One region of the Bradyrhizobium sp. SZCCHNS3052 genome, then DNA from elsewhere that is predicted to be linked to it. Evidence: predicted binding sites of a transcription regulator. Region 1 holds the regulator's gene; each other region holds the start of a gene.
The links. Region 1 encodes LexA, which represses DNA repair genes until DNA is damaged. Its sites were predicted from a motif close to TGTTCNNNNTGTGTTCNG; they were not measured.
Positions count from the first base shown of each region.

Region 2: a site for LexA is predicted at 5,455-5,472, ahead of QX073_RS19575 (ribonuclease T2). Genes of this name have one in related genera too.
Region 3: a site for LexA is predicted at 5,883-5,900, ahead of QX073_RS15355 (YifB family Mg chelatase-like AAA ATPase). Genes of this name have one in related genera too.

Region 1 covers NZ_JAUETB010000001.1:1,725,148-1,735,166, forward strand. Annotated here, with positions in the region: gene QX073_RS07890 (EAL domain-containing protein) at 1-217, shown strand, start outside; gene QX073_RS07895 (S41 family peptidase) at 459-1,793, opposite strand; gene QX073_RS07900 (alpha-hydroxy acid oxidase) at 2,214-3,350, shown strand; gene QX073_RS07905 (HAD family phosphatase) at 3,396-4,025, shown strand; gene QX073_RS07910 (hypothetical protein) at 4,484-4,852, shown strand; gene QX073_RS07915 (hypothetical protein) at 4,879-5,142, opposite strand; gene QX073_RS07920 (alpha/beta hydrolase) at 5,141-5,758, shown strand; gene glp (gephyrin-like molybdotransferase Glp) at 5,975-7,186, shown strand; gene lexA (transcriptional repressor LexA) at 7,392-8,090, shown strand; gene QX073_RS07935 (hypothetical protein) at 8,365-8,805, shown strand; partial or broken gene QX073_RS07940 (ComEC/Rec2 family competence protein) at 9,195-10,019, opposite strand, start outside.
Region 2 covers NZ_JAUETB010000005.1:352,294-362,312, reverse strand. Annotated here, with positions in the region: gene QX073_RS19600 (MarR family winged helix-turn-helix transcriptional regulator) at 1-35, shown strand, start outside; gene uvrC (excinuclease ABC subunit UvrC) at 48-2,111, opposite strand; gene QX073_RS19590 (porin family protein) at 2,355-2,990, shown strand; gene QX073_RS19585 (cold-shock protein) at 3,247-3,462, opposite strand; gene QX073_RS19580 (23S rRNA (adenine(2030)-N(6))-methyltransferase RlmJ) at 3,715-4,575, opposite strand; gene QX073_RS19575 (ribonuclease T2) at 4,710-5,414, opposite strand; gene QX073_RS19570 (hypothetical protein) at 5,547-6,011, opposite strand; gene QX073_RS19565 (hypothetical protein) at 6,180-6,485, shown strand; gene QX073_RS19560 (DUF3617 domain-containing protein) at 6,569-7,114, shown strand; gene QX073_RS19555 (NAD(P)H-quinone oxidoreductase) at 7,161-8,153, opposite strand; gene QX073_RS19550 (ABC transporter substrate-binding protein) at 8,172-9,377, opposite strand; gene QX073_RS19545 (fumarylacetoacetate hydrolase family protein) at 9,460-10,019, opposite strand, start outside.
Region 3 covers NZ_JAUETB010000004.1:90,493-100,511, reverse strand. Annotated here, with positions in the region: gene QX073_RS15375 (phosphoribosyl-ATP diphosphatase) at 29-352, shown strand; gene coaA (type I pantothenate kinase) at 386-1,342, shown strand; gene QX073_RS15365 (PAS domain-containing hybrid sensor histidine kinase/response regulator) at 1,390-3,624, opposite strand; gene QX073_RS15360 (hypothetical protein) at 3,762-4,193, opposite strand; gene QX073_RS15355 (YifB family Mg chelatase-like AAA ATPase) at 4,297-5,835, opposite strand; gene QX073_RS15350 (DUF2336 domain-containing protein) at 6,069-7,139, shown strand; gene QX073_RS15345 (outer membrane lipoprotein carrier protein LolA) at 7,159-7,920, opposite strand; gene QX073_RS15340 (DNA translocase FtsK) at 8,117-10,019, opposite strand, start outside.

The DNA of each region.
Region 1 (10,019 bases):
GGCCGTGGTCAACATCGCCGCCATCCGCAAGATGTCGACGACCGCCGAGGGCGTCGAGACCGAGGCGCAGCGGCAGGTGCTGAAGCGGCTCGGCTGCTCGGAGATGCAGGGCTATCTGTTCAGCCCTCCGAAGCCCGCAGCCGACGTGCGGCAATTGTTCGCTGCGCAGCGCGCCAATCCCTCATCCGGCCGCCATTCGCGCTCGGACGCCGCCTGAGCCGGTTCCGAACCGATAAATACCGTTGCAATTTGAGGCTTTTCCGCAAGCCAGATTCAAACCCTGCCGACTGGTCGTGCCTTGAAGTCCACGGCTCCGCCATGATCTACGGGACACAGACGGACATACTCCGTGTTCGCCTGTACACACTGGTCGAAAACCACGGCGGGACGGCCTCAGGGCCGCCCCGTCGGGTGTGAGCATCGCGCGTCGCGAGCCGCGCACCCGCCCGCTTCGCAGATCAGTTCGGCACCGCCGCCTTGGCGCGGACGTCGGCGTTCACCGTGACGCCCCGCAGCACGTTGAATGCGGCGTGCAGCGCCTTGTCGTCCTTCTCGTCCGGCGGAACGTAGGACTGCGAGCCGGTCTGCTCGGTGCCGTCGGCAGCGGAGAGATGGCCGCGCATGCCGGCCTCACCCTTGAGATCGCCGCGATCCTTCAGCTCGTCCGGCACGTCCTGCTTGACCTCGATGTCCGGCGCGATGCCCTGCGCCTGGATCGAGCGTCCCGACGGCGTGTAGTAGCGCGCCGTGGTCAGCGCCAGCGCGCCGTTGCCAGCGCCGAGCGGAATGATGGTCTGCACCGAGCCCTTGCCGAACGAGCGCGTGCCGACCAGGGTCGCACGCTTGTGATCGTGCAGCGCGCCGGCCACGATCTCCGACGCAGAGGCCGAGCCGCCATTGATCAGCACCACGAGCGGCTTGCCCTTGGTGAGGTCGCCGCCGCGCGCGGTGAAGCGCTGCGTCTCCTCCGGATTGCGGCCGCGGGTGGAGACCACCTCGCCCCGCGGCAGGAACGTGCTGGAGACCGACACGGCCTGATCGAGCAGCCCGCCCGGATTGTTGCGCAGGTCGACCACGTAGCCGGCGAGCTTCTCCTGCGGGATCTCCTTGGAGATGCTGGCGACCGCCTTGCGCAGACTCTCGGTGGTCTGCTCGTTGAAGGATGTGATGCGGATATAACCGATGTCGCCGCCTTCGGTGTGATAGCGCACCGGGCGCACCTTGATGATCTCGCGCGTCAGCGTAACGTCGAGCGGTGCGTCCTTGCCCTTGCGCATGATGGTGAGCTTGGTCTTGGTGTTGACGCCGCCCTTCATCTTGGCGACGGCCTGCTCGAGCGTCAGTCCCTGCACCGCCTCGCCGTCGATCTTGGCAATGAGATCGCCCGAGAGAACGCCGGCCTTGGACGCGGGCGTGTCATCGATCGGCGCGACGACCTTGACCAGGCCCTCCTCCATGGTGACCTCGAGACCGAGTCCGCCGAACTCGCCGGACGTGGTCTCCTGCATGTCGCGCCAGGACTTGTCGTTCATGTAGCGCGAATGCGGATCGAGCGAGGACACCATGCCGTTGATGGCGCCTTCGATCAGCGCGGGATCGCTCGGCTTCTCGACATAGTCGGCGCGAACACGCTCGAACACCGCGCCGAACAGATTGAGCTGCGAATAGGTGTCGGCCATGCCGGCCGCGGCCTTGGCCTTGGCCACGAGTTGCGCGCCGTCGGGACCCGTGACCATCAGGGTCAGCCCGACGCCGGTCATCGTGCCCGCCAAGAACAGCCAGTTTTTTCGCATTGTTTGCTTCCCGAGCGTTTGTTGGATGGCCGGCCGATCAAATGGTCCGCACGCATCGCCGGCGCGATTTGTGTTGCGAACACACACCACATTTCCGGTTTCTTCAAGGCCGATATTGCGCCGCCGTACCGGGGCCCGACCGCCGGCGCTCGCATCCGAAATGGACGTTCACAGGCTGAAATCAAGCTCAAGGCTGCGCCGGCGCCGGGCCCGGCTGAACATACCCCGTCTTTCACGGACACCCATGATCACAATTCGACGAGCCGTGTACCACGCCGCGATTTGATGGCCTGGGCCTGCGGGGCGCCGCTCCCCGCGCGCGCCCGGGAAGCTCGAGTTCGGAATGGCTTGCTCCCGGCCCGCTCGATGGGCAATGCTCCGCAGCAAAACCGCAAGCATGACAGTCGCTGGGAGGCAAACATGAACCAACGGACCCCGATCGAGGCCGGGTGGCGGAACGTCGAACTCGGCTCGAGCGACGAGAAGTTCCAGAACCTGCACGAGCTCATCCGCAAGGCGCGCGCCCAGCTCAACCAGAACGCCTGGGACTACATCATCGGCGGGGCCGAAACCGAGACCACGCTGCGTCGGAACCGGATGGCGCTCGACGAGATCGCGTTCCGTCCGCGCGTGCTGCGCGACGTGTCCAGGGTCGACGCCTCGGTCGAAACTTTCGGCCGCAAGCTGCGCCTGCCGGTGGTCATGGCCCCGGTCGGTGCGCTCGAAATCTTCGATCCGGCAGGGGCGGCCAGCGTGGCCCGTGGGGCGGGCCGATTCGGAGCCGCGCACATGCTGAGCTCGGTGTCGGAACCCGGGCTGGAGAAGACCGCCGAGGCCGCGCCCGACGCGCTGCGAATCTTCCAGCTCTATGTCCGCGGCGACGACGCCTTCGTCGAGGACTATGTGAGCCGGGCGGTCGCCAACAGCTACACCGCGTTCTGCCTGACCGTCGACACCGCCCATTACAGCCGGCGTGAGCGCGACATCGCCAAGCGCTACGTCCGCGAAAGCCGGCTGCGCGCGACCGGCGGCGACCACCAGAAGGCGCTGAGCTGGCACACCGTCAAGCTGATCAAGGACAAGTTCAAGCTGCCGCTGATCATCAAGGGCATCGCGACCGCCGAGGACGCGCAGATTGCGGTCGATCACGGCGTCGACTGGATCTACGTCTCCAACCATGGCGGCCGCCAGCTCGACCATAGCCGCGGAGCCATGCATGTGCTGCCAGAGATCGTCGCCGCCGTGAAGAGCCGGGCAAAGATCATGGTCGACGGCGGCTTCTGCCGCGGCACCGACATCGTCAAGGCGATCGCCTCCGGCGCCGACCTCGTCGGCATCGGCCGGCTGCAATGCTGGGCGCTCGCCGCGGCCGGCGAGGACGGCATCCTGCGCATGCTCGAGCTGCTGGAGGACGAGGTCATCCGCGCGCTCGGCCTGCTCGGCGTCACCTCGTTCGCGGAGCTGAACGCGTCCTATCTGCATCCGGCGGCCGCCACCAACCTGCCGAGCGTGGTCAGCGCGTTTCCGCTGGTCGACATCGAGCCCTACCGGTATTGAGGAGGCGCCGCTTCCGTCCCACGCAAGGCATCGTCGACCCGCCCCATGCCCGCCTCCGCTCTCCGCCCCGGCGCCGCCGACGCGCTGCTGTTCGACCTCGGCCGCGTCGTCATCGACATCGATTTCGTCCAGGTTGTCTCGCGCTGGGCAGCGCATGCCGGCTGTCCGCCGGAGCGCATCGCCGCGCGCTTCGTGCGCGACGAGATCTATCACGGGCACGAGCGCGGCACCGTCTCCGATGCCGCGTTCTTCGCCAACCTGCGCCGGCAGCTCGGCATCGACATCACCGACGCGCAGTTTCTCGAGGGCTGGAACGCGATCTTCGTCGGCCCGATGCCGGGCATCGCCCCGCTGCTCGCACGCGCGGCTTCGAGACTGCCGCTCTATGCCTTCTCCAACACCAACCAGCCGCACATCGATCACTTCTCGCCGCGCTATGCCGACCTGCTTGGTCACTTTCGCGAGATCTTCCTGTCGTCGTCGATCGGCCTGCGAAAGCCGGATGCCGAGGCGTATGATCACGTGGTGCGGGCGATCGGCGCGCCGGCCGAGCGGATCGTTTTCTTCGACGATCTCGCTGAAAACATCGACGGCGCGCGAACGAGCGGGCTGCAGGCGGTGCTGGTGCGCTCGACGGCCGACATCGCCGCGGCGCTGGAGGCGCTCGGGATCTGATCGCGTCGCGCAAGGGTGCGTCATGGCCGGCGGCGTGACGTTCTGAAAGGCTGCGCTCGCAATGACGGTGCCCACTCGTGCAAAATTGTTCTCGCGACACGATGTGCCCGAGCTTTGCTGCTCTCATTTCACCCTCCTCCAATCGGAGGGCGCAGGGAATGCCGGGCTGCAGGCCGCAACCCATGGCCCGCCTGCAGAAAAAAAGCAGGCGGCAGTCACCACAGGTCCAGCCGACATCCGGCATTCCCTGCGCGATGGTCTTCACGCTTATACGCGATCTCCCCGGTGCCCGGCTTGTTGGCCACCGTCGCCGACGGGATCATCAGCACCCTTCGGCTTGGCATCAGCTTCGGGATGCCAGGACCACGCGACTTCACGTCCGCGCCATGCCGTTCGTCCGCGCGCCATCAGGGCACGCTGCGACACGTCGCGGCCACCGCATCCCGCGCTCCACGTCCGTGACGATCGCGAAGCGCCCCTCCTGTCGAGCACGGGACCAAATCAGCATAGCAGCTTTTTCCGAAAAAGCGAATCCTAAATGCGACCGCCGGCAACGGCGCCATCCGGCCCGTCTCCCGCCACATCCGCTGGCCGCAGACGAGCCGGCGCCTAAGCGCATCGGCATCGGCGGCGAGATCGTCAAGATCGCGCCGTGCTCGATGACCATCGTCGGCACGCTCGCCGATTGGTCGCAATGGACCGGCGTGACCTTCGACAGCTCGGGCGAGATCGAGGTCCCCGGTGCTCTCGTGCCCGTGCTCGCGTCGGTCGAGCACGACCATGCCGCCTATGTCGAGCCGAATGTCTGGATTCGGCATCCGCTCTGACGCGGTGCAGGTCGTCCGCGCGACGATCAACGCGCCGGCACGACGCGCTCGTTGAGAAATCCGATCACCACGTCGAACGCCTGCCGTCGATTCCGCTCCATCAGGATCATGTGCGTGCCCTGCCCGATCTCGACCAGGCGCTTGTATGGCGCGCTCACGAGGCGAACGAACAGGTCGTGCGCCATCCCGAAGCGGACATCCACATCCCATTCCGTCGCGAGCACGAGAACCGGGCAGTCGATCGTGCTGGGATCGTAGATCGGCTGGTCCACGGTCCAATGCTCGTCCATGTGGCGCGTGCAGATCGAGGGCGTCGCGGCAACGCATATGACGATCGCCTATGACCGGCGCGGATTTGGTGAGACGGTCGCCTATGAGGAAGCTCATTCTCCGGTCGAGGACCTGCTCGCCGTCGTCGACGCGCTCGCGCCGGCGCGGCCGGCGACGCTGATTGCCTGCTCGCAAGGAGGCCGCATCGCGCTCGACTTCGCGCTTCGCCATCCGTCACGTATGGCATCGCTGGTGCTGATCGCACCTTCGATCAGCGGCGCGCCGGAGCCGGTCTATCCACCGGAGATCAAGGCGCTAACGGCGTCGTTGGCCGCTGCCGAGGCCGCACAGGATTGGGATCGGGTCAGCGCTATCAAGGCGCATCTGTGGGTCGACGGTCCCTTGCAGCGCGAGGGACGCATCTCCGGCGAGCCGCGCGAGACGTTCCTGAAGAAGAACGCCGCCGCACTCCGCGCGCCGCCAACCGGCGCGACTCTCGATGTGGCACCAGCCTTCCCACGCCTCGCGGAGATCGTCGCGCCATCGCTCGTCATCCGGGGGGACTTGGACTTTCCTCACATCCAGCAGCGAAGCAGGCTGCTCGCCGCAACAATGCCGAACGGGGTCAGGACATGAGCTGGCCGGAACGGCGCACCTGCCGAGCCTGGAACGTCCGCAGGAGGTCATGCGGTTGATTGCGGACTTTCTCGCGCGATCGTGAGGCAGCGGCCCGGAAACGGCCCACAGCAGACGGTCAGAACGCAGGGAGCGGCCTAGGCCCTTGGCCGCGCCGTGCGCGTTCGGTTAGAAGGCGATTCATTCGATCTGCCGTCTCCGTCCGAAGGAAATCCCATGGCCCTGATGCCGGTGTCTGATGCGTTGTCCGCCGTGCTCGCCGGCGCCGAACCGCTGGCCGAGGAGCAGGTCGGGCTGGACGAAGCGTTTCACCGCATCCTGGCGCGGGACATCGCGGCGCTGCGGACGCAGCCGCCCGAGGCGATGTCGGCGATGGACGGCTATGCCGTGCGCGCGGCGGACGCCGCCCAGGCCAAGGCGCGGCTGAAGATCATCGGCGAGGTTGCGGCGGGGCGGCCGTTCGATCGCGTGGTTGGACCCGGCGAGGCGGCGCGGATCTTCACCGGTGGCGTTGTTCCGGAGGGCGCGGACGCGGTGGTGATCCAGGAGGACACGATCGCCGAAGATGGCCACGTCGTGATCACCGAGGCCGCGATCAAGGGCCGGCATATCCGGCCGGCGGGCGTCGACTTTCACCAGGGCATGGTGCTGCTGAAGTCCGGGCGCCGGCTCAGCGACCGCGACCTGTCGCTGGCGGCCAGCATGAATCATCCGGCGCTGCCGGTGCGGCGCCGGCCGAAGGTGGCGCTGCTCGCCACCGGCGACGAGCTGGTGATGCCGGGCTCGACACCCGGCCCGGGCCAGATCGTCTATTCCAACGGCTACGCCTTGCGGGCGATGGTGCGCAACGAGGGCGGGACCCCGATCGATCTCGGCATCGCCGCGGATACGATGGAGGCGACGATCGCCGGCATCCGCCGGGCCCGAGAGGCCAAGGCCGACATCCTGATCACGACCGGCGGCGCCTCGGTCGGCGATCACGACCTGGTCAAGCAGGCGCTCGAAGCCGAGGGCGTCGAGATGGCGTTCTGGAAGATCGCGATGCGGCCGGGCAAGCCGATGATGCACGGACGGCTCGGCGACGTCAGGGTGATCGGACTGCCCGGCAATCCGGTGTCGTCCTATGTCTGCGCCCTCCTGTTCCTGGTGCCGCTGATTCGGCGGCTGCTCGGCCGCGACGAGGCCGTGATGCCGCGCGAGACCGCCCTGCTCGGCCGCGAGCTCGGGCCGAACGATTCGCGCGAGGACTATCTGCGGGCGCGGCTCGAAGAGCGCGCCGACGGCACGCTGGTTGCGACCCCGGTGAGCCAGCAGGATTCGTCGCTGCTTGGGAATCTCGCGCTCTCGCAGGCGGTGGTGATCCGGCCGGCGTTTGCGCCGAAGGCGCCTGCCGGCAGCCCGTGCGAGATCCTGCGCCTGCCGAACTGAGCCGCTTCCCCGGTAAAGCCCGGTCTGTTCATCATATTTTTAGGATTGCGGAACACACATCGAACATATAGTGTCCGTTCATGATTTGTTTTTAGTATGTTGCGGGCGACGCGATGACGGTCCGACTCCAGGGCGCTCTCAGCCGGTTTGTGCGCGAGGCGCAGCTCCTGGACTCGGACGACAACAAACCGGGGACCAGGTCGAGATGCTGACGCGCAAACAGTACGAACTTCTGCGGTTCATCAACGAGCGGCTCAAGGAAGCCGGCGTGCCGCCGTCCTTCGACGAGATGAAGGATGCGCTCGATCTGCGCTCGAAGTCCGGCATTCATCGCCTGATCACGGCGCTCGAGGAGCGCGGCTTCATCCGCCGGCTGCCCAACCGCGCCCGCGCGATCGAGGTGATCAAGCTGCCCGAGCTGTCACAGGCCGCCAACAACCGCCGCGGCTTCACCCCATCGGTGATCGAGGGCAATCTCGGCAAGGTGCGCACCAGCACTCCCGCGCTGGACGATGGCGAGCGCCCCGTCGCAGTGCCGGTGATGGGCCGCATCGCCGCCGGTACTCCGATCGAGGCGCTACAGACGCGCAGCCACACCATCAGCGTGCCTGCCGACATGCTCGGCAACGGCGATCACTATGCGCTCGAGGTACGCGGCGACTCCATGGTCGATGCCGGCATCCTCGACGGCGACATGGCGCTGATCCAACGCAACGAGACCGCCGACACCGGCGACATCGTGGTGGCGCTGATCGACGATGAGGAAGCGACGTTGAAGCGCTTCCGCCGCCGCGGCGCATCGATCGCGCTGGAGCCGGCCAACACCGCCTACGAGGTACGCATCCTGCCGCCGAACCGGGTGAAGATCCAAGGCAAGCTGGTCGGGCTGTACCGCAAGTACTGATCGCGAATGGGATCGGTCGATGGGCGGCGGGCGCACGCGCTTTCGCCGCCGATCGGAGGCTGCCCAGCAAAATACGTCACGCGCGAATGCACCTCATGATGTGCAGCGCGGCATGCTCAAACGCTTGTGATCGGCCGCGGGCACACGCGATGCAGATCAGCGCAGAATTGCCGCGAAGCGCGCGCTAACATCACCATCGATGTCCACTCTGATAGAGGCCTGCGCCTGTCCGGGGGGAGCGTGGGTCGGCTATCTCTCAACGAGGAGCGATCCGATGTGTGACTACAGCCTCCATGCGGTTGCGTCCCGTCCCGCCAAGGTCGGCGAGACGTTGATCTCGATGACCTTCCGTGGCACCGCCACCCGCGGCTTCGCCCTGGAGAGCGAGCCGACCGTCGCAGTCTGCATGCTGCCCGGCACCGAGTTGGCCTTCGCCGAGGACGTCCGCTACGACAGCCGCTGGCTCTGGACCCGGACGATCCGCGAGCGCGTCGCAAAGTTCAACAGCATCGAGACTCACATTCCCGATCGCCATCACGACGCGATCGAATTCGCCGACGGCCGCCACGTGCTGGTGACCCAGCTCTGCGAGGGCCAGCGCGTCACCGTGCTGCAATTGCCGGTCAGCAAGCAGCCGGCGGAGCGACGCCCGGACATCGCCGAGGACGTGCCGCCTTCGCAGGCCACACCGATTCGCCGCATCAGCATCACCTGAGGGGTCTCCGCATCGGCATTTCTCTCGGTCGTGAGCGAGCTTTCGACCGTGGGAGATTTGGGTTCTGCAAGCGCAAAGTCCTCTCGGGCGAACCTCACGCCCCGGCATCGCATCGGATAGGAACGACATCCCTCGGCCGGCATGATGTGCCGGGGGAGCCTGCCGCCGTGGTCAACAAGATCGATTGGAACAAGGCCGCCGGGATCACCGAGCCCGGCTGCGATATGCTTGTGTTCGGATGGCTGACAGGGCTGACGACATCGCCATCTGGCAACGCTATCCGCGCGCTGCGTTCACGCTGGCCGAAAGCCCCTCGCGGTTCGATGGACTTGGCAACATGGACCTGGCGACACCGAGTATCATCTCGGCACGCTCGAGCTGCCCGGCACTCAGTCTTCCTCGCCCTGCTCCGTCTCCGGCGGCGTCGCGTCCTGAGGCCGCGCGGCCGGCGCGCGCGGCGTCAGCGTCGTGTCGAACTCGCCGGCCTCGGCGGGCGCCGGCCACCATGGGCGGTCGGTGCCGCCGGCGCGCGCCGGCGTGACGGCGAAGCTCCTGCCCTGCCGCACCAGCATCAAGGCGCCCTGCTGCCGCAGCCGCTCGCGATCGATGACGGCCGCCGCGCAGGATGACGGCGCGGCGCGCGCGGTGACGATGAGCGCGACGCGGGCGCAATCATCGGCGAGCGCCTCGGCGCGCAGGGTCAGGGCGGCGAATCGGCCGTCGGCCATTGCGACCACGCAGCCCGCCTCGTCGCAGGAGACGCCATCGGTGAGCGATGAATCCGCCGGCAGCCGGGCATCGGCGTCGGCCGCGAGCCACTCCTTGGTGGCGAACACGTCCTTGCCGATGCGCATCGCATGCAGACGCCCGTCACGGCCGCGCACCGCCACCGCGCGCCCATCGCCGGCGATCAGCGCGTCGGGCAGCGGCGTCGCGGCGGCCCACGCGGTGGCCACCACGAGCCCCACGGCGCCCGACCAGCGCAGCGGTGTGCGCAGCAGGCCGATCAGGATGACACCGAGGCTGGCCAGGATCAGTGGACCGATGCCGAAGGCCGGGATGCGCCCGACCGCGCCGGGCAGCGCCGCCACCCAGCGCGTCACCGCGATCATCCAGTCGATGCCGAGGCCCATCAGCGTCCACCAGGGACCGTCGAGCCCGAACGGCGCCGCCACGAGGCCCATCAGGCCGGCCGGCATCACCAGCGCCGAGAC
Region 2 (10,019 bases), on a different contig from region 1:
ATGCGGTGAAGCAGGAGCCGCCGGCTGCGGCTTGAGCCGCGATCGGCTCAGCTCGCGTTGCTGTGAAAATACTCGAAAATCTTCCGCGCGCTTTCGGCGCTCACGCCCGGCACCTTGCCGAGATCGGCGATCGAGGCGCGTTCGATCTCCTTCAGGGTGCCGAAATGGTGCAGCAGCGCGCGCTTGCGCGACGGGCCGATGCCGGGGATCTCCTGCAGGCCGGCCTCGCGGATGTCCTTCTTGCGCAGCTTGCGGTGCGAGCCGATGACGAAGCGATGTGCCTCGTCGCGCAGCCGCTGGATGAAATACAGCACGGGGTCGCGCGGCTCGAGCTTGATCGCCTCCCGCTCCGGGATGAACAGCGTCTCGCGGCCGGCGTCGCGATCGGGGCCCTTGGCGACCGACATCAGCGCGACATTGGTGACGCCGAGCTCGGTGAAGATCTCGCGAACGGCATTGAGCTGGCCGCGGCCGCCGTCGATGATGACGAGGTCCGGCCATTGCGGCACGTCGTCCTCCTTGGCCGCGCGGGCGACATCCTTCTCCGACGGTGACACCAGCCGCTTGAAGCGGCGCTGCAGCACCTCCTTCATCATCGCGTAGTCGTCGCCGGGCGTCAGCCCTTCCGACTTGATGTTGAACTTGCGGTACTGGTTCTTCATGAAGCCGTCGGGGCCGGCGACGATCATCGCGCCGACCGCGTTGGTGCCCTGGATGTGGCTGTTGTCGTAGACCTCGATGCGCTTCGGGACCTGCGGCAGACCGAGCGTCGTCGTCATCGCCTCCAAGAGGCGGCTCTGCGTTGCGGTGTCCGCGAGCTTGCGGCCCAGCGCCTCGCGCGCATTGGTCAGCGCATGGATGACGAGGTCCTTCTTCTCGCCGCGCTTCGGGCAGGACACCTCGACCTTGTGGCCGGCCTTGACGCACAGCGCCTCGGCGAGCAGCTCGGCTTCCTCGATCTCGTGCGACAGCAGGATCAGCTTCGGAGGCGGCTTGTCGTCGTAGAACTGCGTGATGAACGCCGACAGCACCTCCTCCGGCAGATAGCTCTTCTCCGCGCGCGGGAAGTAGGCGCGGTTGCCCCAGTTCTGCCCGGTGCGGAAGAAGAACACCTCGACGCAGGAATAGCCGCCCTCCTGGTGGATGGCGAACACGTCGGCTTCCTCGACCGTGCGCGGATTGATGCCCTGCTGCGAGGAGATCGCCGACAGCGCCGCGAGGCGGTCGCGATAGACGGCGGCAGTCTCGAATTCGAGCTCGCCTGACGCCTTCTCCATTTCGGCCGCCAGCAGCGCCTTCACCGCCTGGCTGCGTCCGGACAGGAAATCGGTCGCCTCGCGCACCAGCTCGGTGTAGCCGGGGAAGTCGATCTCCTGGGTGCAGGGCCCGGCGCAGCGGCGGATCTGGTGCAGCAGGCAGGGGCGGGTGCGGCTCTCGAAGAACGAGTCGGTGCAGGAGCGGATCAGGAAGGCGCGCTGCAGCGCCGTGATGGTGCGGTTGACGGCACCGGCCGAGGCGAACGGACCGAAATAGCGCCCCGGCCTGGACTGCGCGCCGCGGTGCTTGAGGATCTGCGGCGCCCAATGGTCGCCGGTGATGAGAATATAGGGAAACGACTTGTCGTCGCGCAGCTGCACGTTGAAGCGCGGCTTGAGCTGCTTGATGAGGTTCGCCTCCAGCAGCAGCGCCTCGGTCTCCGTGGTGGTGGAGACGATCTCGACCGTCACGGTGGCTGCGATCATGCGCAGGATGCGCGCCGGCAGCGGCGCGTTGGCACGCGCATAGGACGACAGGCGCTTTTTGACGTTCTTGGCCTTGCCGACATAGAGCACGTCGTGCGCCGCGTTGAGCATGCGGTAGACGCCCGGCGAGGTCGGCGCCAGCCGCACCGCGTTCTCGATCGCCGCGTGGCCGATCGCAAGCGGACCTTCGCCGACCGCCTCCAGGCTCTCCTCGGCCAGCTCCGGCAGCCGGCCGTCATCGTCCTCGTCCGCAGCCGATGCGGCGGGATCGAGGTCGGGCGTGTCGATGGTCTCGGGCGGCAGGTCGGCCGCGCCACGCCGGCTCGGGGGCGTCGGCGCCTTGGGTGGATCGGAGCTGTGGGTGGTCATGTCCGCAAACTAAGCGCTGCCGCGCCGTCTCGCCAGCTTGCGATGGCGCCATGCACAGGGCAGGGCGGTAACGCTTCGTTAAGCACGTTAATGGCCGGGTAACCCGGCTTAACAACGGCTTAACCTAAAACTCTCGATAAATGCTCACGAAAGAAGCGAGAGTTCCGTAACCACGCCGGCCCGCGCACCACAGTCGCGCGGCGCAGGCTCCGGCGGGTGACGGCGAGTGGCGTGGAGTGAGCGATGAACAGGTTCTTGGTCGGTGCTGCCGCCGCGGCGGGCTTGGGCGCGGCGGCTCTCGGATCGGTCTCGGCGCAGGCGGCGGATCTCGGCTACGGGCGCGGCGCGCCCTATACCGTGAACCAGCCCCTCAACGCCTACAGCTGGGCCGGGCCCTACCTCGGCGGCACGCTGGGCTATGAATGGGGCACCGTCGGCAACAACCCGACCAAGCCGTCCGGTCTCACCGGCGGCCTGACCGCGGGTTACAATTGGCAGAACGGCCCGTGGGTGTTCGGCGCCGAGGGCGACATCAACCTGACCGGCGCCAATGACACCTTCGCCCCGTGGAAGTTCTCGAACCCGTGGTTCGGCACATTGCGCGGCCGCGCCGGCTACGCCTTCAACAACATCCTGTTCTACGGCACCGGCGGCCTCGCCTTTGGCGGCCTGCGCGCCGAGACCTTCGGTCTTTCGGAATCGCACACCACGGTAGGCTGGACGCTCGGTGCCGGCACCGAGTTCGGCCTGGCACAGAACTGGACCGCCAAGATCGAGTATCTCTACGTCGATCTCGACAGCAGCAATTTCGTGATCACGGGGGCGAAGAACGACTATCGGTTTGGAATTGTGCGCGCAGGCATCAACTTCCACTTCTGATGGCAACGAGGGAATAGGAAGAAGAAACGTCCAACGACAACCTCCCGGCCGCTCGCGCGGCCGGGATTTTTTTGTCGGAGCGCTCTGTGCAATCTGGCAGGCGCGCATCACTGCGCGCGGCCTGCACGTACGAGCCGGCAATGCTGTGCACGCGAGCAGGCGCTGCCGACAGCTTCCAAACCAGCGAAGAGGTGGCGTCGAGGCGCGCCCGGCTGCAATCATGCCGGCGCGTGAACCACCGCCAGGCGGGCTCGCCCTAAGACGACAGCACCAGGTTGACCGCTTTCGGGCCCTTGCCCTTCTTGTCCGGCTCGACCTCGAAGCTGATCCGCTGTCCTTCGGTCAGGTCCTTCAGGCCCGCGCGCTCCACCGCCGTGATGTGCACGAACACGTCGCGTCCACCGTCGTCCGGCTTGATGAAGCCGTAGCCGCGTTCACCGTTGAAGAACTTGACCGTCCCAGTCATGGCCATCGGGAAACTCCTCCCCCGCAATGCTTCCTCCACTGCGCGCCCTGCGCAGCGTCCGACCGGACATCACTTTGATCGGAAAGCGTTGGCCACCTTAACGCCCAGCGCTCGCCGCGCCGGATCGCCGGATCTTGTTAGGCCTTGATCACCCCGCCGCAACCATTCGCGGAAGCGGAACGTAAAGCCAGTCTTACAATCGGACACAATAATACGGTTCCGCGCCGATTGACTACGGCTTTTCGACCAGTCGCCGTTTCAAGCTTTGGGGAATTCGAGTCGGAAGCGCGCCGCGCCGCCCTGGCCGAGGGGCTTCTGCAGTTCCTGCAGGATGAGCTTCAGCTCGTCATGTAATGTCCAGGGCGGGTTGACGATCAGCAGCCCGGTCGAGGTCAGCGCCTCGCCTTCGATCTGCGGCGCAACACTGAACTCGATCCGCAGCACCTTGCCCGGCGGCTTGGCCGCGGCTGCGAGCGCCGCGACACGATCGCTCAGCTCTTCCGTCGCACGCCGGCTCTTGGCGGGATACCACAGCACGTAGATACCGGTGGTCCACTTCGCGAAGGCCGCGGCGAAGCGATCGGCGAGCCGCTCGAACTCATCCTTCGCCTCGAACGCCGGATCGATCAGCACCACGCCCCGGCGCTCGTTCGGCGGCACGAAGGCGGGCAGGGCGACCCAGCCGTCGAGATCGACGACACGGGCCTGGGTGTCGCGGCGCAACTGATCGATCAACTGCTTGCGGGGGATCGGCGCGAGCTCGCACAGGGTCATGCGGTCCTGCGGCCGCAGCAGCGCGCGCGCGATCAGCGGCGAGCCGGGATAGGCGACCAGCTCGGCCTTGGGATTGAACGATCGGACGATATCCAGATAGGGCTGGACCAGCGCATAGGCCTGATCGGACAGCCGCGCCTGCAGCACGCGGGCGATGCCGGTGAGGTACTCGCCGCTGCGCGTCGCCTCGTCGCCGGTGAGGTCATACAGGCCGGCGCCGGCATGGGTGTCGATCACCCGGAACGCGGCGGGCTTTTCCTGGAGGTAGACCAGGATGCGCGTCAGCACGATGTGCTTGATGACGTCGGCGAAGCCGCCGGCGTGGAAGGCGTGTCGGTAGTTCATGCCATCCGGGTTACGCCGTTCCGCGTCAAAAGGGTACCCCGTCGATGCGCCGGATGCCCTCCGGAGAGCCGCGGATGAGCGCCGCCGCAGGAGGCGCCACAGGCCGACGCGCTGCGTCGCCCGATTCGCAGCCGCTAGCCGCCGCGGACCGGCGGCATGTTGACCTCGTCGCGCCGGCAGGCCTGCCGGTCGATCTCGTCGCAGTTGCGAAACTCCAGATCCTTCGACAGACAGATCCGGACCTCGCTCAGCCTGGTGCGGTTACAGGTGACGGCAATGCCCGATGTCGTGAGCTTGGGGTTGGCCTTGATGAAGGCCTCCTCGATCGCCGCCGGCGCCACCGTCTTGGCCTCCGCGAGATCGAGGAATTCCGGGGGGATCTTGATGGCGGCGCGGGCCTTGCGGATGGCTTCGAAATAGGCCTTCGCCGACACGCCGGCGCAGGTGCCGTGCTTGTCCCACTCGTTGTAGATCAGGCCCGGCGCCGGCATCAGGTCGAGCATCGAGGTCATGATGTTGCGGGGCAGGCGCGGCGCCGGCTGCTCGCAATATTCGGGGTAGCCGTTCTCGTATTGCGGCCACAGCCCGTGCACGACGAACGAGTACGGTCGGCCGCTGCATTGCTGGGACCGGCTGCCGCGACCGCCGCGCTCCTCGGCTTCGGCGCAGTACGAGGGCGACCACGACAACGAGAGAACGTAGAAGTCGAACGCGCCCGGCGCATTCTGGCGGCGGTCCTGCGCCTCGGCGGCGCCAGCCGTGAGCACACCGAGCAAGAGGGCAAAGCAGGCGATCGTTCTGGACAACAGGACGGCAGGTCGGCACAGGCAATCGAACATGGCGTACTCCCCGGAAAATGCCAGGAGCCTACCAGCACACGGGAACATTTCAAGAACAAAAATGGCTGCCCCGAGGCAGCCATTCGTCAGCCGGCCGCCCGCGCGAGCGGCCGATACGCCGGGAAAGGCAAATCAGGGCTTGGCGGCGCGGCAGGCCGGATTGAAGGCCCAGTTGCGATCGAGGCCGACGACGCAGAACTCGACGCCCTGGTCATAGCCGGCGAAGCCGCCATCCTCGATGATCGAGAAGTTGACGGTGCGCGCCTTGCCGTCGCTGATCATCACGCTGCCGGTGCAGAAGCGACGCGGAATGTTGTCGGACTGCCAGGGCCGGAAGGCGATCTCATGGACATTGGCGACGCCGGTGATCGTCAGCGAGGAATTCCAGAAGGTGCTCTCCTTGTCCTGGAATCGCGAGACGATGGTCGGAATGGCCGCCTCGCAAGGCGCGACCCGGCCTTCATATTTCGGACCGGACAGCCAGAAGTTCATCTCAAGCGGGTTGGCGGCCTGAGCCGGGGCGGTGGCGACGATGGCGGCGAGCAGCGCGCCACAGGCGGCGCCGAACATCTTGAAAGGTGAGCTGAAGTCGCGCATGGGCCGTCCGCAAGGCTGATCCGGGAGCGTGGACCGTGCCGCGGCGGCCACAGGAGGTCAAGTGCAACGCGGCAACACTCCACGATTAGTCCTGTTAACGCGAGGCCGGTGTTCTTTTCTTGACCGGACAGGACCTTTAGAATGGCGGGCCAGATCGAGGAGAATGCAATGCGGACGCTGATGGCCGGATTCGTGAAGACTGCAGGCCTCGTGGCCGCTGGGATGGTGCTGGTTGCGGCATCCGCCCGGGCCGACGTGGTGCCGCCCTTCAAGGGCAACGACACCGGCGGCATCATCGCCTTCCAGCTGGCCCAGACCACGGATGCGCGCCAGCTCGCGGTCGATCATTGCGCCTCCTACGGCAAGGTCGCGAAGTTCCGCGCCGTCGATGCGCGTTACGGTGGCTACGTTTCGTTCGCCTGCCGCTGGGTACCCTATGGCTCGGCGCAGCGGCCGCTGCGGACGCTGTACTGACCTTCCATCAACTGCCGTTCTCCCAATTGCCACTTTTCTGCGGCATTCGCTCCGGCATCGATCAACGAGCCGGAACGGGGCATATGACCTGCACACGCATCGCAATTGGGCTGTTGGCCTGCTGCCTCCTGGGCGTGACCGCGAGCCATGAGGCACGGGCTGTCGACCTGCCGGTGCGCAAGGCCGGCCTGTGGGAGCTGAAGATGATCAGATCCGGCGGTCAGCTGCCGGAGGCGACGATGCAGCACTGCACCGACGCGGCCACCGACAAGGAGATGAACAACTTCGCCTCGCCGATGGCGCAGCTCTGCTCCAAGCAGGACATCCAGAAGACCGCGACCGGCTACGTCTCCGATTCGGTCTGCAATTTCGGCGGCATCAATACGACGTCGCATGCCGACATCACCGGCGACTTCAACTCGGCCTATACGGTGAAGACGATGTCGCGCGTCACGGGCGGCGCCGCCGGCACCGGGGTGAAGGACACCGCGATGACGATCGAGGCCAGATGGCTCGGCGCCTGCAAGCCCGACCAGAAGCCCGGGGACATCGTGATGCCCGGCGGCATGAAGATGAACGTCAAGGACATGGCCAAGCTGAAGGCCCTGATCCCGGGCGTGAAGCAGTAGGCGGGCGCTCGTTGCGTGTGGCGGGCGCAGCGACGTGGATCGTCGCTCATTCGCGGACGTTGAGCATGATCTTCCCGATGTGCCGGCCCGTCTCCATGCGTTCGTGCGCATCGGCTGCGTCGGACAGGCGATAGGTGCTGTCGATGTGCGGCCGAATGGCCGTTCCGAGCAGGGGCGAGATGCGTTGCCGCAGGTCGGCTGCGATCCGCCGCTTGAGATCGAGCGACGTCGACCGCAGGAACGCGCCGGTGATGCTGGCCCGGCGCGCCATCAGGCTGCGCAGCGGTACTCCGAGGTCCTTCCCGCCTCCGGCCGAGAGCAGGGCGATCCGTCCGCCCATCGCGAGCGCCGCAAGGTCCTGCGCGATGTGAGCGCCGGCGGAGGTGTCGAGGATGCAGTCGACGCCGCGCTTCCCCGTCGCCGCGCGGATCTGCTCGGCGAGATCGGGATCGGCATAGTCGAACACGGCGCTGCAGCCGAGCCCGAGTGCCAGGGCGCGCTTCTCTGCGGTGCCGGCGGTGGCAATGACGGGATGACCCAGCGCGCGCAGGAGCTGGATCGCGATCGTGCCGACGCCGCTGCTTCCGCCATGAATCAGGGCCGTCTCGCCGGGCGCCATGCGCATCAGCTCGAAGAAGTTGAACCAGGTCGTGAACAGCGCCTCGGGCAGGCCGGCGCCTTGGATCAAGTCGAGGCCGCTCGGCAAGTCCAGTGCAAGATGCTGGTCGGTGGCGACGTATTGCGCGTATGAACCGCCGTCGGTCAGTGCGATCACCGCTCTACCCAGCCGTTCCGGGGAAACGTTGGCGCCGCAGGCCACGATGCGCCCCGAGGCTTCCAATCCCGGTATGGGATTGGGCTCCCGCAACGGCCCGGCAGCGCGCTGGTTGCAGTCATGACGGTTGATGCCGGCGGATGCGACCTCGATCAGCACATCGTCTGGTCCGAGGCGCGGCACCGGCCAGTCCTGTCGCTCCGACAGGACCTCCGGGCCGCCCGCGGCGGTGATGATGACGGCGCGCTGATCGTCCGGAATCATGCTTGGTCGCTCATGTGCTCACTTGCCGACCAGGCTGCACTTGCTGCGGTCGAGCGGGCGAAACGCCTGATCGGGGGCGATCTTCGTCACCAGCTTGACGAAGTCCCAGGGGCGCTTCGATTCGGCGGGGGTCTTGACCTGGACCAGATACAGGTCGTGCACCATGCGCTGGTCGTCGCGGATCTGGCCGTGGTCGGCATAGGCGTCCGAGACCGGCGTGGCCTTCATCCGGACCATCACCGTTGCGCCGTCGTCGCTGTCGGCATCCTTCACCGCCTGCAGATAGTGCCGCACGGCCGAATAGACCCCGGCCTGGATCTGTGACGGCATCGCCTTCCGGCGCGCGTAGAATGCGTCGGAGAAGCGGCGCGCGGCGGGGGAGGCATCCTCGAAGAAGCTGGTGACGATGAGATCGCCCTGCGTCGCCTTGAGGCCGATGGATTCGATGTCGACGTTCTGGAACGACATTGGCACGATCTTCATGCCCTGGGCCGCAAGCCCGAATTCCTCGGCCTGCTTGATGGCTGTGGCATTGTCGCCGGCGACGTTGAGCGCCAGGATCTTGGCGCCGGAGGCCTGGGCCTGCAGCAGGAACGAGCCGTAATCCGGCGTGCCGAGCTGCGCCTTGACGCTGCCGGCGACCGTGCCGCCGAGCTCGGCGATGCGAGCGCGCGCGGTCGCCTCGACCGAATGGCCGAATGCGTAGTCGCCGGTGATGAAGAACCACGGCTCCTTGCTGGTCTGCATGATGCCCGACACGACGGCTGTCGCGGTCGAATAGGCGTCGTGCGTCCATTGCACCGAGGTCGGGGCGCAGGCCTCGTCGGTGAGCTGATTGGCGCCGGCCCCGGAGATGAGAAAGATCTTGCCGTTGCTGCGCACCAGCTCCTGGACGCCGAGGGCCGCGCCGGAGCTGCCGCCGTCGGCGATCGCCTGCACACCGTCCTGCTCGAACCAGCGCCGGGCGATCGCGACCGCGATATCCGGCTTGTTCTGATGATCGGCCTGAAGGATCTCGATCGGCCTGCCGTTGATCTTGCCACCGAACTCCTCAGCGGCCATCCGGGCCGCTTCCACGGAGCCGGGCCCCATCGCGGTCGCGAAGATGCCGGTCATGTCGGTGAGCACACCGATACGAATGGCACCTCCCTTGATTTCGGCCTGCGCGGATGAGCCTGCAAGCAGTAGCAGGGCAGCGATGCTGGATCTGAGACAGCGCGACATGATGATCCTCCCCGGATTTGAAGATTTGGTTTTTTGTCGTGTTTGATTGGTGCGCCTCGCGGTTCTCCGCGAGGCGGAAACGTCAGGCTTCCAGTTCGGCAGTCACGGGATTGCGCAGCACGCCGATGCCCGAGATATCGACCTCGACCGTATCGCCGGGCTTCATGAACAGAGGCGGGGTGCGCTTGAGGCCGACGCCTCCCGGCGTGCCGGTGACGATCACGTCCCCGGGCAGCAAGGTCATGATCGTCGAGCAATAGACGATCAGATCGGGCACGTCGGTGATGAGGAGATCCGTGGTGGTCCGCTGCACGGTCTCGCCATTGAGGCGGGTCTGCAGCGTCAGCTTGGACGGGTCGGGAATTTCGTCGGCGGTGACCAGCCAGGGGCCGAATGCGCCGGACCGGTCGAAGGTCTTGCCCGACAGGAATTGCGACGTGTGGCGTTGCCAGTCGCGGATGCTGCCTTCATTGTAGCAGGAATAGCCGGCGATGTGCGCGAGCGCGTCCTCGCGCCGGACATGCCGGCCGGCTTTCCCGATCACGAGCGCGAGTTCGCCCTCATAGTCGAAATGATCGGAGACACCAGGGCGAATGACCGGTTGCAGATGTCCGACCTGGCTGGTCGGAAAGCGCGCGAACA
Region 3 (10,019 bases), on a different contig from region 1:
GTCGGGCAGGCGTTCCGAGTACCGGCTGATGTCCCGCTTCACGCTTCACGATCTGGCTGCCATCATCGACGCGCGCGCCGCGGCGGGCGGCGAGGCGTCCTATACGCGCAAGCTGCTCGACAAGGGTCCGCCGCAATGTGCCAAGAAGATGGGCGAGGAGGCGGTCGAGACGGTCATCGCCGCACTTGGCACCGACCGTGAGCATCTGATCTCCGAAAGCGCCGACCTGCTGTTTCATCTGTTGGTGTTGTTGAAGTCGCGCGACGTCCGGCTCGAGGAGGTCGAGGCGGCGCTCGGCAAGCGGACCGGCCAATCGGGGCTGGAAGAAAAGGCGTCGCGCAAGACGGAGTAGGGCGCGACGGCGGGGGAAACGAAGGGCAGCGTCATGGACATGCGCACCACCGAACAACAATATAATCCGTACCGCGTCTTCACCCGCGAACAATGGGCCGAGCTGCGCAACGACACGCCGATGACCTTGGAGCCCGGCGAGTTCTCCAAGCTGCGGTCGATGCACGATCGTCTCGACCTTCAGGAGGTCGAGGACATCTACCTCCCGCTGTCGCGATTGCTGTCGATGTATGTCGATGCGGCGCAGCGGCTGTACTACGCGCAGCGCCAGTTTCTCGGCATCCGCGACCGCAAGATGCCCTACATCATCGGCGTCGCCGGCTCGGTGGCGGTCGGCAAGTCCACCACTGCGCGCGTGCTGCAGGCGTTGCTGACCCGCTGGTCGCCGCGGCCCAAGGTCGATCTCATCACCACCGACGGCTTCCTGTATCCGAACGCGGTGCTGGAGCGGCAGGGCCTGATGCAGAAGAAGGGCTTTCCGGAAAGCTATGACCTGCCGCGGCTGCTCGGTTTTCTCTCCGACATCAAGGCCGGCCGCCATCCCGTGCGCGCACCGGTGTATTCCCATCTGAGTTACGACATCGTCCCCAATCAGTGGGCCGAGATCGACCAGCCGGACATCCTCATCGTCGAAGGCGTCAACGTGCTGCAGACCGGACCGCTGCCGCGCGATGGCCAGGCCGTGCCGGTCGTCTCCGACTTCTTCGACTTCTCGGTCTACATCGACGCCGACGAGGCGATCCTGCGCAAATGGTACGTCAAGCGCTTCCTGTCGCTGCGCGACACGGCGTTCCATGATCCGCGGTCCTACTTCAACCGCTACGCGCTGCTGTCGGACGAGGAGGCCATCGCCACCGCGATCGCGATCTGGGAGCGCACCAACCTGGCCAATCTCGAGGACAACATCCTCCCGACACGGCCGCGTGCGACCTTGATCCTGAAGAAGGGCGCGGATCACGAGATCGAGACGGTGGCGCTGAGGCGGTTGTGAGCGGGGCCCGCGAGCGCGGCGCGAGCTGATCCGCTCCAACTGATGACCTACGCTGGCACCTGTCGCGCCGCCGCCAGATTCGCCAGCGCCTCGTCGAGCTTGTCGCGATCGATCGGCTTGACCAGGAACCCATCCATGCCCGCCTCGAAGCAGGCGTAACGGTCCTCGACCAGAGCATTGGCCGTGAGCGCCAGGATCGGGGTGCGGCCGCCGGGCTCGCTGGCCTCGATGGCGCGAATGCGCCTGGCGGCGGCAATGCCGTCGAGCTTCGGCATCTGCACGTCCATCAGGATCAGATCATAGGGCGCGCCGGCCGAGCGCGCCGCGAGCCAGGAGTCCAGCGCGGCTTCGCCATGCACGGCGATGTCGGCGTGGTGGCCGAGCTTGCTCAGCAGCGAGCGCATCAGCAGTGCGTTGATGTCGTTGTCCTCGGCGACCAGGATGGACAGTCCCGTGCCGGCCTGGGCCGCGATCGGCGGCGCGATGGTCGGGATCGGATCGTCGGCCATGACCGTGCCGTCGGTGTCGAAGCTCACGCGCGCGGCGAGCGATGCGGCCCGCAGCGGCTTGACGAGATAGCCGTTGAATGGCGCCCCCGGCGCCAGCTCGTGGCGGCTCGCCGGTGTCACCAGCACGATCAGCCGCGTCGTATGACGTTGCGCGACCCCGCCCACACGCAGCGATACATCGCCGCCGATGCTGTCGTCGACCAGCACGGCGTGCCAGGCGCGTTCGGGCAGCAGGGCCTCCGCCACCTCGGCCTCGGCGACCAGGCAGGTCTGCGCGCCCCAGTTCTGCAAGCGCCGCTCGATCAGCTTGGCCTGCAGCCCGGCCGGCGCGACCAGCATGATCGACCGTCCTGCGAGATCGGGGCCGCGGAAGCTGTTCTGCTCGCCGCGCTCCAGCGCCGGCGGCAGCGGCACCGACACCTCGAAGGTCGAGCCGGCGCCGAGCGCGCTCTGCAGCGCGATGCGGCCGCCCATCCGCTTGACGATCCGGTCCGAGATCGCAAGGCCAAGCCCGGTGCCGCCGAAGCTGCGCGCCACGCTGTCGTCGGCCTGTTCGAATTCGCGGAAGATCCGCTCCTGCGCGTCGGCTGCGATGCCGATGCCGGTGTCGCACACCTGGAAGCTGATCTCGTTCGGCCAGATGCCGGGCTCGGCGATCAGGGCAACGCCGCCCGTCGCGGTGAACTTGATGGCGTTGCCGGCGAGGTTGAGCAGCACCTGGCGCAGCCGCGCGGCGTCGCCCGTCACCCAGGTCGGCAGCCGCTCGTCGAGATAGGCCGCGATCTCCAGTTGCTTGGCCTGCGCCCGTGGCGCCAGCAGCTCGGTGATCTCCTCGATCAGCGCCGCCAGCGAGAACGGCTGCGCCTCGAGCGCCAGCTTGCCGGCTTCGATCTTGGAATAGTCGAGCAGCTCGTCGATCAGCGACATCAAGGCCTCACCCGAGGTGCGGACCGCCTTGGCGTAGGTCGTCTGCTCCGGCGTCAGCTGCGTTTCGAGCAAGAGTCCGCTCATGCCGAGGATGCCGTTCAGCGGCGTGCGGATCTCATGGCTGGCCATCGCCAGGAACCGCGACTTGGCGCGGTTCGCGGCGTTGGCCTGATCGCGCGCGTCCGCCAGCGCCCGCTCGGTCTCGGTGCGGTCGGTGACGTCGCGGCCGACACATTGCAGCACGGCGGGCTGGCCGGCGTCGGAACGCACCAGCGCCTCGCGCCACGCGATCCAGCGCGGCCCGATCGCGCTCTCGATGCGCTGGTCGTGGACGCGCGTGCCGTTCGGCTCCAGCGCGCTGTCGCCCTGCTCGATCAGCTCGAAGGTGAACGCGCTGCCGAGCAGGTTGTCGCGATCGAGGCCCGCCATCCGGCAATAGGCGTCGTTGACGAAGATGATGCTGCCGCCGCGCTCGCGCATGACGATGAGATCGCCCTGCTGCTCGAACAGATTGCGGGCGCGCTGCTCGGCTTCCTGCAGCTCCCAGTTCCGGTCGGCCAGCACCTCGTTGTGGAGCGCAATCTTGTGCATCTTCCTGGCGACGAAGCGCAGCCGCATGCTGAGCGTGGCCAGGCCGACGCAGGCGAGCGCGAACAGGAAGCTGGCGCCGATCGCGAACGTGTGCGGGTTATAGCCGGAGTTGTCGGAGATGCTGGCCTTGATGAAGCCGTACGCGCCGCCGAAGCCGGCGGAGAAGATCATCAGCGAGCGCAGGATGGCGAAGATGGTGCGGTGACGGCGCATGAACCGGCGCAGGCGCAGCCTGACGTGAAAAATCGGTCCCATCTCGATCACCCCCGACGATTTCGATCCCAATGTCATGGCCGGCCCGCACCATGCGGCGTCGGTATTGCTGAGACTTTGAAAGGTCATGCACGCGCGATGAAGCCGTGCTGAGATGGTGAACCGGGCGTTAGCCCGACTCACCGAACCGGATCGGCCGGCGGTGAGTCGTGGCCGCGGGCCGAGACGATGAGCGCGGCGGCGTGAGCATCTGCTGCACTGTCCTTGGCGAGATGGATCCGGAGCGCGCCAGGATGCGGATCGGCGGCGATCGCGACGACCGCAGTCGCGGCAGTCATGCCGCAGCCACGATCCTCCTTGGCGAGCACATCGTCGACCACGACGAGATCAGCCGTCTCCGGACTGTCGGCCAGCGCCACGCGAACGGTGGCGAGCGCCGGGTCATCGGTGACGTCGACATGGAGATCGGCGGTAAACGGCGCCGAGCCGAGCGAGACGCTGTCGGCACCGACGGCAATGCAGGGCTGCGGGGAGGGCGCCAATTCGAGTCTGGCGATGACAGCGGCCGCGATCAGCGGCACAGCCGAGACGAGGACCTTGAAACGCAACATGATACGCACCGACGCGGCAGGCCTGAGGACAAAACGCGGGCCCTATGGTTGTCGGAGCGTAAAGAGAAGTCGTTACCGGAGTGTTGAGGGGGAGGGGGCGCCTTTACGCCGCATGCCGGCTGTCCTCCGCCAGCGCGCGATACGACAGCGCCTCGGCCAGATGCAGCCGGCCGATCGCATCAGTGTGGTCGAGATCGGCGAGCGTCCGCGCCACGCGCAGGACGCGGTGATAGCCGCGGGCGGACAGCCGCATCGTCTCGGCGGCTTCGCGCAGCAGCTTCTGGCCGGGCGCGTCGAGCCTGGCGATTTCGTCGAGCACGGCGGCGGGGGCCTCGGCGTTGGTCCGGATGTGCGGCAGGCCGGCTTTGGCATAGCGGGCGCGCTGCAGGTCGCGCGCGGCGGCGACGCGGGCGGCCACCTCGGCCGAGCCTTCCTTGGCGGGCGGCAGGATGAGGTCGGCGGCGGTGACGGCGGGGACCTCGATGCGCAGGTCGATGCGGTCCATCAGCGGGCCGGAGATGCGCGTCTGGTAGTCGGACGTGCAGCGGTCGATGCGGCCGCGCTTGCAGGCATAGCCGGGCTCGAACGCGTTGCCGCAACGGCACGGATTCATCGCGGCGACCAGCATGAAGCGGGCAGGGTAGGTGACGCGGTGGTTGGCGCGCGAGATCGAGACCTCGCCGTTCTCGAGCGGCTGGCGCAGCGAATCCAGCACGCGCGGATCGAACTCCGGCAGTTCGTCGAGGAACAGCACGCCCTGATGCGCCAGCGAGATCTCGCCGGGTCGGGCGCGCAGGCCGCCGCCGGTCAGCGCCGCCATGCTCGCGGAATGATGCGGGCTGCGGAACGGCCGGCGCGACGTCAGCGCGCCACCCTCGATCTCGCCGGCGACCGAGGCGATCATCGAGACTTCCAAGAGCTCTGCCGGCGACAGCGGCGGCAGGATCGACGGCAGCCGCGCCGCCAGCATCGACTTGCCGGCGCCGGGCGAGCCGATCATCAGCAGATGATGCCCGCCGGCGGCCGCGATCTCGAGCGCGCGCTTGCCGCTCTCCTGGCCCTTGATGTCGCGCAGGTCGAGCAGGCTTGCGGGCGCCTCCTGGATCTTCGGTTGCGGCCGCGACAGCACCTGCGTGCCCTTGAAATGGTTGGCGATCTGGATCAGCGAGCTCGCCGCGATGATCTGCAGGTCCGGGCTCGCCCACGCCGCCTCGGCGCCGCAGGCGGCCGGGCAGATCAATCCTTCCTCGCGCGCATTGGCGCCGATCGCCGCCGGCAGCACGCCGGCGACTGGCGCGATCGAGCCGTCGAGCCCGAGCTCGCCGAGCACGGTGAAGCCGCCGAGCGCATCCGGCGGAATGGCGCCGATCGCGGCCATCAGGCCGAGCGCGATCGGCAGATCGTAATGGCTGCCTTCCTTGGGCACGTCGGCCGGGGCCAGATTGACGGTGATGCGCCGCGCCGGCAGCGCCAGGCCCGAGGCGATCAGCGCCGAGCGCACCCGCTCGCGCGCTTCCGACACCGCCTTGTCCGGCAGGCCAACGATCGCGAAGGCCGGCAGGCCGGGCGCGACCTGGACCTGCACGTCGACCGCGCGGGCCTCGATCCCCTCGAAGGCAACGGTGGAAACGCGCTGGACCATGATGCCCCTCCCGGGCAAGGAGGCTAGCGGAAGCCGGCATCGTTCGCAAGAACAATACGGGAACATTGTCGTTGCCGCGCTCTGTCGCAATCCATTAACGACAGCCGCGTGGGGTTGCAGCTCCGTCCGCTGCGCTTAACGCCCCTTTAGTCCGGCCTTCGCATTCTTCCTCAATTGATGATCGACCCGCGCCTCCGTCACAGCCGGGGGAGGCGCCCAACGAGGGACGTGTGATGCCTCCAGCGCCTGCGGCAGCTCCGACCGCCAAGACGCCCGCCGGTGATGCACGGACGGTGTCCGAGCTCGCCACCGACATGCTACGCCGGACCACCAGCCTGTTCCTGGCCGGTCCGCGGCCGGCGTCGACCGAGCAGCTCGATCTCTACGATCAGATGTTCGCCCGGCTGATGCCGCAGGTCGCGACCGAGCTGCTGGCCGAGCTGAGCATGGCGCTCGCCGGCGTCGAGCGCGCGCCTTACGCGACGGCGCGGATGCTCGCCGTTCACCCCGAATTGCGCGTCGCGGGGCCGATGCTGGCCAAGGCGGCGGTGCTGACCGAGCGCGATCTCGCCGAGTTCATCCGCACCGGCAGCCCGGCGCATCTCGTCGCGATCGCCAGCCGCAGGGGCATCGGCGACAGCCTCACGACGCAGCTAATCGCGCGCGGCTTTCCGGCGGTGCGCATGGCGCTGGCGCAGAATCTTTCCGCGCGGCTGTCCGAGGACGGCTATCGCAGCCTGTTCAAGATCGCCGAGCGCGACGAGGATCTCGCCGAGAAGCTGGCGCTGCGCACCGACCTGCCGGCCAAGCTGTCGCGGGCCTTCGTCGCCGCGGCCAGCGAGGGCGCCCGCGCCCGCTTCATCAAGGCCGCACCGCCGGCGACCCGCGCCACCCTTCAGGCGACGCCGACGCGCTCGCCCGGCGCGGCGATGCGCGCGATATGGGATTATCAGCAGGTCAAGGCCGAGGTTGCCGCCCTCAGCCGGACCGGCAAGCTCGGCGACTCCGCCGTCAACCGCTTCTGCGCCACCGGCGATTTCCCTGCCGTGATCGCAGCGCTGGCGCTGCTCTGCGTCGTTACCATCGAGACGATCGAATCGCTGCTGGAGGAGGATCGCATCACGGACCTGCTGCTGGCCTGCAAGGCCGCGCGTCTGAGCTGGGCGACGACGTCGATGATCCTGCGCGATCGGCCCGGCTGCGACGCGCTTCCGGCCGATGACCTCGAGGAGGCGCGCAAGCGCTTCGAGAAGCTCGCACTGTCCGAAGCGCAGTGGAAGGTGCGCGGGCTCGAATCGCGCTGAGCGAGCGCGAGAGGCGGCCTCAGCCCGGCGGTGTGGACGGGTAGGCCGTGAAGTCGATCTTGAACATCGCCGGATCGAGCTTCTTGGTCGTATCCAGATTGTAGACGGCAATCGTGGTGTCGTAGCCCTGCGGATCGGTCACGGTCCACTGCTTGAGCTGGCCGTCCTTGGCGCCGAGCATCAGCATCAGCCGGCTGGTCCCGATCAGGGCCTGCTTCTCCTCGATCGTGATCGTGACGTAGAGGTCGTCGGCGGCGACCGCGATCACGTTGGTGTCCTTCAACAGGTCGATGCGGTCGGACAGCAGATAACGCAGCGGCGTCTGCGACAGCGGATAGACGTCCTGGGTCGCGAGCTTGCGGTCGCGCACCACCAAGGAAGAGCCGTCGGCGATGACGTCGATCGGCGTCGGCGGCTCGTATTCGAAGCGGACCTTGCCGGGCTTCTGGATGTAGAAATCGCCCTTGGTCTTGCTGCCGTCCGGGCCGACCTGGACGAAGTTCCCGACCAGGGTCTGCAGCGACGACAGATAGGCGCTGACCTTGGCCGCCTGCGCCTTCTGGTTGGCGTCGAACGAGGTGAAGATGCTGGCCGGCACGTTGCGCCGGGGATCGGGAATGACCGGGTTGGGCGGGGCCGTCTGGGTGGTCGAGGGGCTCTGGCCGGCCCGCTGCTGGTCGGAGGCGCTGAGCTGGGAGCCGCTCTTCGGGCCTGATTTCGGAGCCGGCGTGCCCTGCGCGGCGGCGTGACCGGACGCACCGGCGACAGAGCATATCGTCACGGCGCAGGCGACCAGCCAAGCGCCGATCCGGCGCCCGCGCCAAGCTGCGTGATACGAAAACGTGCTGTTCAACAAGGAGCTTTTCAAAACGACGTCCTGAGGTTTTACGCGTTCTATCCCGGTTCGGCCGGGCAGCGTGATCGTAATCGCGTGAAGATCGGGCACCGAAGCGGCGTTTCTGCGGCCATCGGGGCCGTCAGAACCCGCCTTCCTCCTCGGGCACCAGGATCTCGCGCTTGCCGGCGTGGTTGGCCTGGCCGACGATGCCTTCCTGTTCCATCCGCTCCATCAGCGAAGCGGCCTTGTTATAGCCGATCTGCAGCCGGCGTTGAATGTAGCTGGTGGAGGCCTTGCGGTCGCGCTTGACCACGGCGACCGCCTGGGAGAACAGGTCGTCGCCGCCGCCACCGCCGCCCATGCCGGTGGCATCGAACACGGCGCCATCCTCCTCGCTCGGCTCCTCGGCGGTGACCGCCTCGAGATATTCCGGCGAGCCCTGTGCCTTGAGATGCTTGACGACCTTCTCGACCTCCTCGTCGGAGCAGAACGGGCCGTGCACGCGGCTGATGCGGCCGCCGCCGGCCATGTAGAGCATGTCGCCCTGGCCGAGCAGTTGCTCGGCGCCCATCTCGCCGAGAATGGTGCGGCTGTCGATCTTGGACGTGACCTGGAAGGAGATGCGGGTCGGGAAGTTCGCCTTGATGGTGCCGGTGATGACGTCGACCGACGGGCGCTGCGTCGCCAGGATGACGTGCAGGCCGGCGGCACGCGCCATCTGCGCGAGGCGCTGCACCGTGCCCTCGATGTCCTTGCCGGCGACCATCATCAGGTCGGCCATCTCGTCGACGATGATGACGATGTAGGGCAGGGGATCGAGGTCGAGCTTCTCTTCCTCGTAGATCGCCTTGCCGGTCTCCTTGTCGAATCCGGTATGGACGGTGCGCGTCAGCTCCTCGCCCTTGGCGCGCGCTTCGCCCAGACGGGCGTTGTAGCCGTCGATGTTGCGCACGCCGAGCTTGGCCATCTTCTTGTAGCGTTCCTCCATCTCGCGCACGGCCCATTTCAACGCGACGACGGCCTTCTTCGGATCGGTGACGACAGGCGTGAGGAGATGCGGAATGCCGTCATAGACCGACAGTTCGAGCATCTTCGGGTCGACCATGATCAGCCGGCACTGGTCGGGCCTGAGGCGATAGACCAGGCTCAGGATCATGGTGTTGATGGCGACCGATTTGCCCGAGCCGGTGGTGCCGGCGATCAGCATGTGCGGGGTGCGGGCGAGGTCGATGATGATGGATTCGCCGCCGATGTTCTTGCCGAGGCAGAGCGGCAGCTTGGCGACGCTCTCGGTCGCCTCCTTGGCGACGAGCAGCTCGCGCAGGTACACCTTCTCGCGATGCGCGTTGGGCAGCTCGATGCCGATGGCATTGCGGCCGGGCACGACGGCGACGCGCGCCGACAGCGCGCTCATCGAGCGGGCGATGTCGTCGGCGAGGCCGATGACGCGGGACGATTTGATGCCCGGCGCCGGCTCCAGTTCGTACAGCGTGACGACCGGGCCGGGATGCGCCTTGACGATCTCGCCGCGCACCCCGAAGTCCTGCAGCACGCCTTCCAGCGCGCGCGAATTGGCCTCCAGCTCGCTCTTCGACAGCGGCTGGCGGTCGGAGGATTTCGGCGCCGCCAGCATCGAGACCGAGGGCAGGTCGTATTTGTCGTTGGCCTTGCGGGCCGGCGTCTTGGCCGCGGGCTTCTTGCGGGCGCGGGGAGCGGGCTCCTCCTCCTCTTCTTCATCCTCGCCTTCGTCGGCCTCGTCCTCGTCGCCGCCGTCCTCGTCCATCTCGGGCGCGAGCGTCGGCTTGCCGCGACCCAGGCTGGGCTCCTGCCGGCCTGCGGCGGCGGCGCGCGGCTGCGGGCCGGAGGAGACCAGCGCACGATAGGCCGTGCTCAGGAACCAGACGACCTGGGCCTTGGCGCTCATGATGGCGTGGAACACCCAGCCGAGCCGGATCGCCTTGCGGTCGTCGTCGTCCTCGGGGTCGGCCAGCGGCGTGTCGTCGTCCTCATCCGCGAGCAGGCTCGGATCGGCTTCCTTCGCG